Regions from separate parts of the Pantoea sp. X-Soil-OKNW-713 genome, predicted to be linked through region 3. Evidence: predicted binding sites of a transcription regulator. Region 3 holds the regulator's gene; each other region holds the start of a gene.
The links. Region 3 encodes PhoB, which activates phosphate uptake and scavenging genes when phosphate is short. Its sites were predicted from a motif close to CTGTCATAAAACTGNCNNAT; they were not measured.
Positions count from the first base shown of each region.

Region 1: the regulator PhoB is predicted to act here: its motif matches at 1,367-1,386, upstream of phoA (alkaline phosphatase).
Region 2: the regulator PhoB is predicted to act here: its motif matches at 1,683-1,702, upstream of opgB (phosphatidylglycerol--membrane-oligosaccharide glycerophosphotransferase).

Region 1 is NZ_AP035995.1:2,617,049-2,620,199, forward strand. Features, by position in the region: gene phoA (alkaline phosphatase) at 1-1,305, opposite strand, end outside; tRNA gene AC6I8R_RS12390 (tRNA-Ser) at 1,551-1,638, shown strand; gene phoH (phosphate starvation-inducible protein PhoH) at 1,753-2,541, opposite strand.
Region 2 is NZ_AP035995.1:694,719-697,869, reverse strand. Features, by position in the region: gene AC6I8R_RS03130 (glycosyltransferase family 32 protein) at 1-160, shown strand, start outside; gene AC6I8R_RS03125 (LysR family transcriptional regulator) at 134-1,057, opposite strand; gene AC6I8R_RS03120 (tautomerase family protein) at 1,178-1,567, shown strand; gene opgB (phosphatidylglycerol--membrane-oligosaccharide glycerophosphotransferase) at 1,783-3,151, shown strand, end outside.
Region 3 is NZ_AP035995.1:1,053,781-1,056,931, forward strand. Features, by position in the region: gene AC6I8R_RS04745 (AAA family ATPase) at 1-325, opposite strand, end outside; gene sbcD (exonuclease subunit SbcD) at 322-1,539, opposite strand; gene phoB (phosphate response regulator transcription factor PhoB) at 1,736-2,425, shown strand; gene phoR (phosphate regulon sensor histidine kinase PhoR) at 2,440-3,151, shown strand, end outside.

The sequences.
Region 1 (3,151 bases), 1.6 Mb from region 3:
CTGCGTACCGGTATGCTCCTGTGAATCTTCTTCTGAGTTACCGTAACTGATGGTCATCACCGCGCCATCTTTGGTGTTCAGAGCCTGAGTCAAGCCTGGTGCTTTGGTACCATTTTCTACGATCTGGCTACTGTGCGCGTGATCTGCCGTCACCACGACCAGGGTATTGCCATGCTCGCGAGCAAAAGCCAGTGCCTGTTGTACCGCTTCATCAAGGTCAACGGTTTCACCAATTTGCCCACAAGGATTAGCGGCATGATCCTGTTTATCAATGGAGGCACCTTCAACTTGCAGGAAGAAGCCCTTGTCATTTTTGCTCAACAGATCCAGCGCTTTTTTGGTCATCTGCGCCAGTGTTGGCGTACTGGACGGACGATCCTTATTCACTTCACAGGTGACTACCGGCTTATCAAGATTGCCGTGATAACTGGCTTTCGGCCCCTGCCAGCGCACTGGCATATTGCCTTCAGAGAACAGCCCTAACAACGGTTTACGCTGGTCCGCCTGCTGGACCGCATTCATGCCGTCGAGATTATCTACCAGTTGATAACCTCGTGCCTGCGCCTGCTCACGCAGGGTTTTACCCTGATATTCACCTGCCTTCGCCACTTCGCTGAAGGTCCTGGCACCGCCACCCAGCGTGACATCCGCACGAGTTTTCAGCATCTGCTCGGTGATGGAACCTTTGCCACCCTGCTCCAGCGCGTTGCTCGGGCATAGCTCGCTGGTTTTTTCCGGGCCATAGCATTTACGTGAAGTGACATGAGCGATCAACGCCGCAGGTGTTGCATCCTGTAGCTCCGCAGTTGAAACGTTACCGGTGGCCTTACCGGCAGCTTTCGCCAGTTCCAGCAGCGTGGTTTGGTCTTTCCCATTCACATCGACGCCAATCGCGCCATTATAGGATTTGGTCCCCGTGGCCCACGCGGTCGCAGACGCTGCTGAATCCGTGACGTAGTTCGGTTTGTGGGTTTTCTTATCCAGCGAGTAATGGGTGTACTGACCGGTTAAAGGTAAGGCATCAATCCCGGGGAAAAAGCCGCCTGCGCCCATTGCCTGATTACGTGCAGCAGTGATTTCTGAGTCCCCCATGCCGTCACCGATCAACAGAATGACATTCTTCGCCGTATTGTTGCTCAGAGAAGCTTTGAGCGCTTCCGTTTGATCACCGGTCAGTCGACGCGCACCACCATGCTGAGTCAGGTCACCGGTGGCGGCGCGCGAGTAGCTGGTTGCATCAGCAAGTGCTGCCGTCGCGAACAATGAAGTGATAAGCGGAACCGTAATCAAAGGTATCTTTTTCATTTATAAGCATCCTTATTCACAAATATAACCAAATGTTTCCGCTGACAAGTCTGCGACAATGCCGTGACACTTTTGTGACTGGCACGCAATATTTTGATGACAGGATCGGCAAAACGAACAAGGCTAATGCAATCCGCTCAGAGCTTAAGCGAATAGAAAAAAAGGAGAAAATAGAGCTTGACCCTTTTCAGCTAACTCCCTATAGTAGCGCCCCGTTGACCCGCTGAGGTTGGCAAACAAAATGTGGTGAGGTGTCCGAGTGGCTGAAGGAGCACGCCTGGAAAGTGTGTATACGGCAACGTATCGGGGGTTCGAATCCCCCCCTCACCGCCATCATTCTGAAGAAGAGTCTGAACTAACGTTCAGACTTTTTTTTTGCCCGTGCACCATACGTTGTGCACAAAAAAACCCGGCCGCAGCCGGGTTTTGTGTATCAAATCTCAATGGTTAACTGTAAGCATGTAGCGTACGCTGACACAAGGCCGAACGGACACAGTCGTCTTTGCCAAAACGAACCACGCCGATCATCTCATCTTCTTCGAATCGTCCCAATGCATCCGCGAGTCCGGATGTCACTCCGCGCGGTAAATCGCACTGGGTAATATCGCCGTTGACGATGACGGTCACGTTCTCACCAAGACGCGTCAGGAACATCTTCATCTGCGCAGCGGTGACGTTTTGTGCCTCGTCGAGAATCACCACGGCATTTTCGAAAGTACGTCCTCGCATATAAGCGAAGGGCGCGATCTCTACCTTGCCGATTTCCGGGCGCAGGCAGTACTGCATAAAGGAAGAGCCGAGACGTTTAACCAGAACGTCGTAGACCGGTCGGAAATACGGGGCGAATTTCTCGGAAATGTCTCCGGGGAGGAAACCGAGGTCTTCATCCGCCTGTAGGACCGGGCGTGTAACGATTATCCTGTCGATATCCTTATGTATCAGGGCCTCAGCCGCTTTGGCTGCGCTAATCCAGGTTTTTCCGCAGCCCGCTTCTCCGGTCGCGAAAATAAGCTGTTTCGTTTCTATGGCTTTAAGATAGTGCGCCTGAGCATCATTTCTGGCTTCAATTGGTGAACTGTCTCGCACATCGCGTGCCATGCCAATTGCATCCAACCCACCCATCTGCACCAGCGAAGTGACCGATTCTTCTTCACGCTGACGATGACTGCGAGAGTCATTACGAAGCACTCTGCGGGCTTCACGACGCGCTTTGATCACTGCTTTCTGTCTTCCCATAGTGGCACCTTACAGTTGGTTTCATTTATCGCTTCAGGATTATCCTGTTGCGATGACGTGAACGCTTTAGAGGTTGACGTGGCTTCCTTTAGAGCCGTTTCGAGCCATTGAGAATAGTGTGCAACAACGCGCAAACGCTGTTACGCACCGGTAAGAAATATGAGATTGAAAAAGAACGAAGCTTGAAAAGTGAAGAGGAAACTTTCGAGGGAAAAAATCCCCCGCAGTGAACTGCGTATGTTGAAGGGTATTTACCTGTCCTTTGAAGGACCGAATCATGCGCGAACTCCAGTGACCTTAGCCACACATCTGACAACGCTTATGATTAAAATGCATCATATTTGCGGTAATTTGCAACAGTAATTTTACCTGGTGACCAACAAAAAGTGACCAGGCTCCGTAAGCAGTTCACAGCTTAAATTAAATTTGTTTTATTTATCATGTAATTGATTAATTCGACTGCGCATGAAGTTTTTAGGAGGATTCGGAAATCATTCTGACCAGTTAATCCAACTAAAAACATGAAAGATCGCTGCTCCGTTTTCGCAGTCTGGTCAGTGGAAAGTACATTTATTAATCAATCGGGTGTAAGAAGGAAAAAGGATGAGCT
Region 2 (3,151 bases), 360 kb from region 3:
ACCACCGGTGATTAAATTAAGCGGTAATGAACGTCGGCATCTCGACTTCAACCTGCGCCTTGGCAACTACAATCGCACCAGCCTGCTGGGACAAATGATGCAACCCCATGCACCGGTTGCGCTGGTGTCGCCCTCAGCCATCAACAAAGCGCGCGCGTAGCCAGTGAATAAAGGTGGTGACCGCCCGTGGCACCTGGGCCGCATAAGGGCGCACCACCCATAAACGATCGGCGAAGGCATCCACCGACTGCCATTGCGGTAAAACCCGTTGTAACGTACCCGCCGCCAGCGCCGCGCTGGCGCTGAAATCTGGCAGCATAGCAATGCCCACCCCCTGCAACGCCGCATCGCGAATCGATTCGCTATTGTTGGTGGCAAAATTCCCCTGGATTCTGACCAGCACCGTTTCGCTGGCGTCGTTCAGTTGACGGAAACGCCACTGTGGTGACTCCAGCCCGCGCGGATAGTACAGGCAATTATGCTGCTGCAATGCCTGTGGGGTTTGTGGTGTACCCTGCTCCGCCAGGTAAGCGGGGGACGCCACCAATAAGGTCTGGGTTTCACACAGCGGCAATGCGACATGCGTTTCCGGCAACTGCTGGCTGTGACGAATCGCTAAATCAAAGCCCTCACTGCCGAGCGAGACTAAGCGGTCAGTCACATCCAGTTGGATACGCACCTGCGGATATTCACGCAAAAAATCGCCGATGATCGGCACCAATTGCTGCCGGGCAAAGGCTACGGGAGCGCTGACACGAACCATGCCGCGTACCGGGCCCGCCTCATCACGCACGCTGAAAAAACTCTGCTCAATACGCGCAAAGGGATCTCGCAGCTCATCCACCAGCTTTTCTCCGGCAGATGTCAGGCGTACGCTGCGGGTGGTGCGTTGCACCAGCGCGACACCCGCCATCTCTTCCAGCTCTTTAATCTTTTGACTCATCGCCGCCTTACTGACATCCAGCCGTTCAGCCGCACGGGTAAAGCTCCCCAACTCAGCCAGCACGGTCAGCCAGTGCAGGTGCACCCAAAGTGCATCGGTTTTAATCTCTTTCATGATGATTGTTCAAAATAATAAATAATCATTTCAGGCAGCGCGCTTTTTCTTTGCAACGGTACACGGCAGCATAGCACCACATCCTACTCTTTCCATGTGCGCAAAAACGAGGGTTTATTTATGCCGTTACTGCAATTTGACGTGATTCAGGGCCGCTCTGAATCAGAATTACGTACTCTGCTGGATGCGGCTCATCGCGCCGTTCTGACTGCTTTTAAAGTCCCACCCCGCGATCGTTATCAGATTGTTCACGAAAACAAAAGATACCAGATGGTTTTTCAGGATACCGGCCTCGGTTTTGAGCGCAGTGACAATCTGGTGATGGTACGGGTCTACACCAGCCCGAGAAGTGAAGAACAGAAAACGCTCTTCATGGCAGAGTTAGCACGCGAGTTACAGGAAAACTGTGGCGTGCAGGGCAATGACCTGATGATCAGTTTTATTACCAATAATAAAGGTGACTGGAGCTTTGCCGATGGCGAAGCGCAGTACCTGACCGGCAAACTCTGATCCTCTTCTCTTCCCCCTTATCTGGCAGCGATGTTTGATTGCTGCCAGTGCAAACCATAGCCTGCCTAAACCCGCTTTAAACAAAGTCAAATCAGCCGCACAAATCTGACTGGTCGTGTTGCAGACATGTGACAGCCAATATAGATTGACGCAAAAACCCCCAAAGAGGGTGGTTACGCACGGATTGCGTATTCAATCAGCCTGAGGATCCGACCTTGTCCGAAGTATTATCGGTTGTACTTTTTTTAGCTGCGATTGCAGTCTATTCCCACAAAGCCGGACGTAATAAGTTCTGGTTTGGTGTGATTTTGCTTCTTCTTACCCTGTTCATCGTGCTCAACATCACGCTGTTTGCCAGCAACTATTTTACTGGCGACGGGATTAATGACGCGGTGCTCTATACCCTGACTAACAGCCTGACCGGTGCGGGTGTCAGCAAATACGTGGTGCCGGCGATCGGTATCATCATTGCCTTATTTCTCCTGTTCTGTCTGCTCACATGGCTGCTACGTCGTCGCAAACAGAAACACCATCTTGGCTGGAGCCTGCTGGCTATCGCCTGTGCTGCGGGTTCAGTGCAAACCACCCCGGCATTTCGTCAGGTGAAAGATTTAATTGCTTCCCATAATCGACTGGCGGATTCCGATTTCGAGACTTACTACAAGACGCCCAAATCGGTGATTAGCGAGCCAAAGCTCAATCTGGTCTATATCTATGGCGAAAGTCTGGAGCGAACCTACTTTAACGAAAAAACGTTCCCCGGCCTGGCGCCCGAGCTGAGTCGTGAAAAAGATCAAAGCCTGGATTTCAGCAACACCGAACAACTGCCCGGCACGGATTACACCATCGCCGGTATGGTCGGCTCACAATGCGGGATTCCGCTGTTTGCTCCGTTCCAGGACAATGCGTCGGCCGCACTGTCCAGCTTCTTCCCACAAAATATCTGTCTCGGCGATATCCTGAAGAATTCCGGCTACGAGAACTGGTTTATTCAGGGTGCCGACCTGCGCTTTGCCGGTAAAGACACCTTCCTGAAATCGCATGGTTTTGACCCGGCACATATGTACGGTGCGCAGGAACTGAAAGATCGCGTGGCTGACCCTGACTATCGCAACAACTGGGGTTATTACGATGATACCGTGATGGATGAAGTGTTTAAGAAGTATGAGGAACTGTCGCGGCAGCAGAAACGCTTTGCGCTCTTTACCCTCACCGTCGATACCCACCACCCGGACGGTTTTATTTCCCGTACCTGCCAACATAAAAGCTATAGCTATGATGGCAAACCAAATCAGTCATTCAGTGCGGTGGCCTGCTCCCAGGAACATGTGGCGCGACTGATTGAACGTATTAAAGCCTCGCCGTGGTTTAAAAACACCATCATTGTGGTGACGTCCGATCACCTGGCGATGAATAACACCGCGCATCAATATCTGATCCAGCAACCACGCCATGACCTGTTTATGGTGATCCGTGGCGATCAGCCTGAAGCGAAGGTGCTGGATGGCAAGCGCAGCACGCTGGATAACGGTGCCACCGTGTTGGATATTCTCGGTGGCGATAAAGCCATTGGCCTTGGCCGCA
Region 3 (3,151 bases):
ATTTGCCGTCGGCCTGACCACGGGCGCGGTTCTGGCTCCAGAAGGCACGCCAGGCTTCACCCTTGATCTCAAACTCCACCTCGGCGAGGCATTCGGCGGTATCCCGGGTGATCAGTTCGTTCTGGGTTTGCGACAGCACGCCGAGACGTGGCGTCTGGTGATACAGCGCCAGACAGATGGCGTCGAGCAGGGTGGTTTTACCAGCGCCGGTGGCCCCGGTAATGGCAAACAAACCGTTACTGGCAAATGGCTCACGGCGAAAATCGATAAACCATTCTCCGCGCAGGGCGTTGAGGTTTTTAAAACGCAGCGTCAGGATTTTCATGCAGAGGGGTTCTCCAGCGCGGCAAGGGTGGTGCGAAACAGTTGCGTAAGGTGTGCTGCCTGGTCGGCATCCAGATCCTCTTCCAGCGCCAGACGACGCGCAAACACCTCTTCAACCTGCAATTCGCTCAGAGTTTCGTTATCCAGTCGCGCCAGGCTGCGGCTGCGCTGTTCGCGGCTGCGGCGGACCAGTAGCACCTCCACCGGTAAGTTTTCCGTCAGTTGTTCCACGCGGCGTTGCAGGTCGCTCAGGTGCTCCTGAGTGGTGATTTCAATATCCAGCCACACCGCCAGGTCGCCCTCTTTTTCTTTGAACAGCGCCAGTTGCCGTTCGATATCCGCCAGCGATCCTTTCAGCATCTGCATTGGCTGGAACAGCGGGATGGTCAGCGGCGTCACGGCATCAAGGCCGGTGCTGAAATCCAGCAGAAACACGCTCTTGTCGCGGCCCAACTCATCAAAGCTGAGTGGAATAGGCGAACCGCTGTAGCGAATATGATCGCTGTCAGCAATGCGTTGTGCTCGGTGAATATGGCCGAGGGCGATGTAATCCGCTGCCGGGAATGCCTGCGCCGGAAAGGCATCGAGGGTGCCGATGTAGATATCGCGCACCGAGTCGCTTTTGGTTACGCCGACGGTGGTGAGATGGCCGGTGGCGATAATCGGCAGTTTGCCCCCGAGTGCTGCGCGCTGCGCCTCTGCGGCGGCAAAGCAGTGCTGATAATGTTGTTCGATGGCTTCCAGCAGCGACAGCTGTTTTTCCCGCCCGGACTGTCCGGCCTGGCTGCGCAAAATATCGCGCGGGCGCAGATAAGGGATGGCGCACAGCAGCGCGCCTGGTGTACCGTCGCGCTGCTTCAGGGTCAGCACCTGCTGCTCGCCCTGCGGCGTAGCGCTGGTGATCACCTGCGTGTTGAGGCAGGCAAGCAGTTCGCGTGATTCATTGAGCGTTGCCACCGAATCGTGGTTCCCTGCCAGAACGATCAACTGGCAGCGGCTGGCCTGCAACGCCACCACGAAGCGGTTAAACATTTCACGCGCATAGCTTGGTGGTGAGCCGGTATCAAACAGGTCACCGGCGATAATCAGCGCATCCACCTGATGCTGGTCAATCTGCTGGCGCAGCCAGTCGAGAAATGCCTGATGTTCAGCAGCGCGACTTTTGCTGTAAAAGAACTGGCCCAGATGCCAGTCTGCCGTATGGATGATGCGCATGGATGCTCCCTGCCAGAAAAAGCGATGGGGAATTATAACGACTTCACCACGAAAGAAAAAAAAACGCCTCACGGCTGTCACATTTCTGTTTTTCCACTAAATTTCCAGGGTTGGGTTTTTCATAAAAGTGTCATAAAACTGACGCATAATGACGCCGCAAATCCCAGTGACAGCCGTCATATCAGCAGGAGTAATAATGGCTAAGCGCATTTTGGTTGTGGAAGACGAAGCTCCCATCCGTGAAATGTTATGTTTCGTGCTGGAACAGAACGATTACCAGCCGATTGAGGCGGAAGATTATGACAGCGCAGTAGGGAAGCTCATCGAACCCTGGCCGGATTTGATTTTGCTGGACTGGATGTTACCTGGCGGTAGCGGTATCCAGTTTATCAAGCACCTGAAACGTGAAGCCATGACGCGCGATATTCCGGTGATGATGCTGACGGCGCGTGGCGAAGAAGAAGATCGTGTACGCGGTCTGGAAGTGGGCGCTGACGATTACATCACCAAACCGTTTTCCCCGAAAGAGTTGATGGCGCGTATCAAAGCGGTGATGCGGCGTATTTCGCCGATGGCGGTGGAAGAGGTGATTGAGATGCAGGGACTGAGCCTTGACCCGTCATCACATCGCGTGATGTCCGAAGCCACGCCGCTGGAGATGGGACCGACTGAGTACAAATTGCTGCACTTCTTTATGACGCACCCGGAACGCGTTTACAGCCGTGAACAACTGCTGAACCATGTCTGGGGCACCAATGTGTATGTCGAAGATCGTACTGTCGATGTGCATATCCGTCGTTTACGTAAAGCGCTGGAGGTCTCCGGCCACGATCGCATGGTACAAACCGTACGCGGAACAGGGTATCGTTTCTCTGCTCGCTACTAAACGGAGTCTTTACCGTGCTGGAACGACTCTCCTGGAAGAGATTATTGACCGAACTGGTGCTGGTCTGTCTGCCGGCACTGATTTTAGGTCTGGTATTTGGCTATCTCCCCTGGCTGCTGCTGATCGCGGTGCTGGGTTTGCTGTTGTGGCATTTCTGGAACCTGATGCGACTCTCCCATTGGTTATGGGTTGATCGATCCATGACGCCGCCCGGTGGACGCGCCAGCTGGGAACCGCTGTTTTACGGGCTGTATCAAATGCAGTTGCGTAACCGTCGTCGTCGTCGCGAGCTGGGCAACCTGATCAAACGCTTTCGCAGCGGTGCAGAATCGCTGCCGGATGCGGTGGTGCTGACCACCGAAGAGGGTATCATTTTCTGGTGTAACGGCCTGGCGCAACAGCATCTCGGCCTGCGCTGGCCAGAAGACAATGGTCAGAACATCCTCAACCTGCTGCGCTATCCTGAATTCTCCCGCTATATCCGCCAGCGTGACTTTAATAAGCCGCTGACGTTGGTGCTGAATAATCAACATCATATGGAGTTTCGCGTGATGCCCTACAGCGAAGGGCAGTGGCTGATGGTGGCGCGTGATGTGACGCAAATGCATCAACTGGAGGGCGCGCGACGTAACTTCTTCGCCAACGTCAGCCATGAGTTGCGTACCCCGCTGACGGTGTTGCAAGGCTATCTGGAGATGATGAACGATTCGGTGATGAACGAACGTT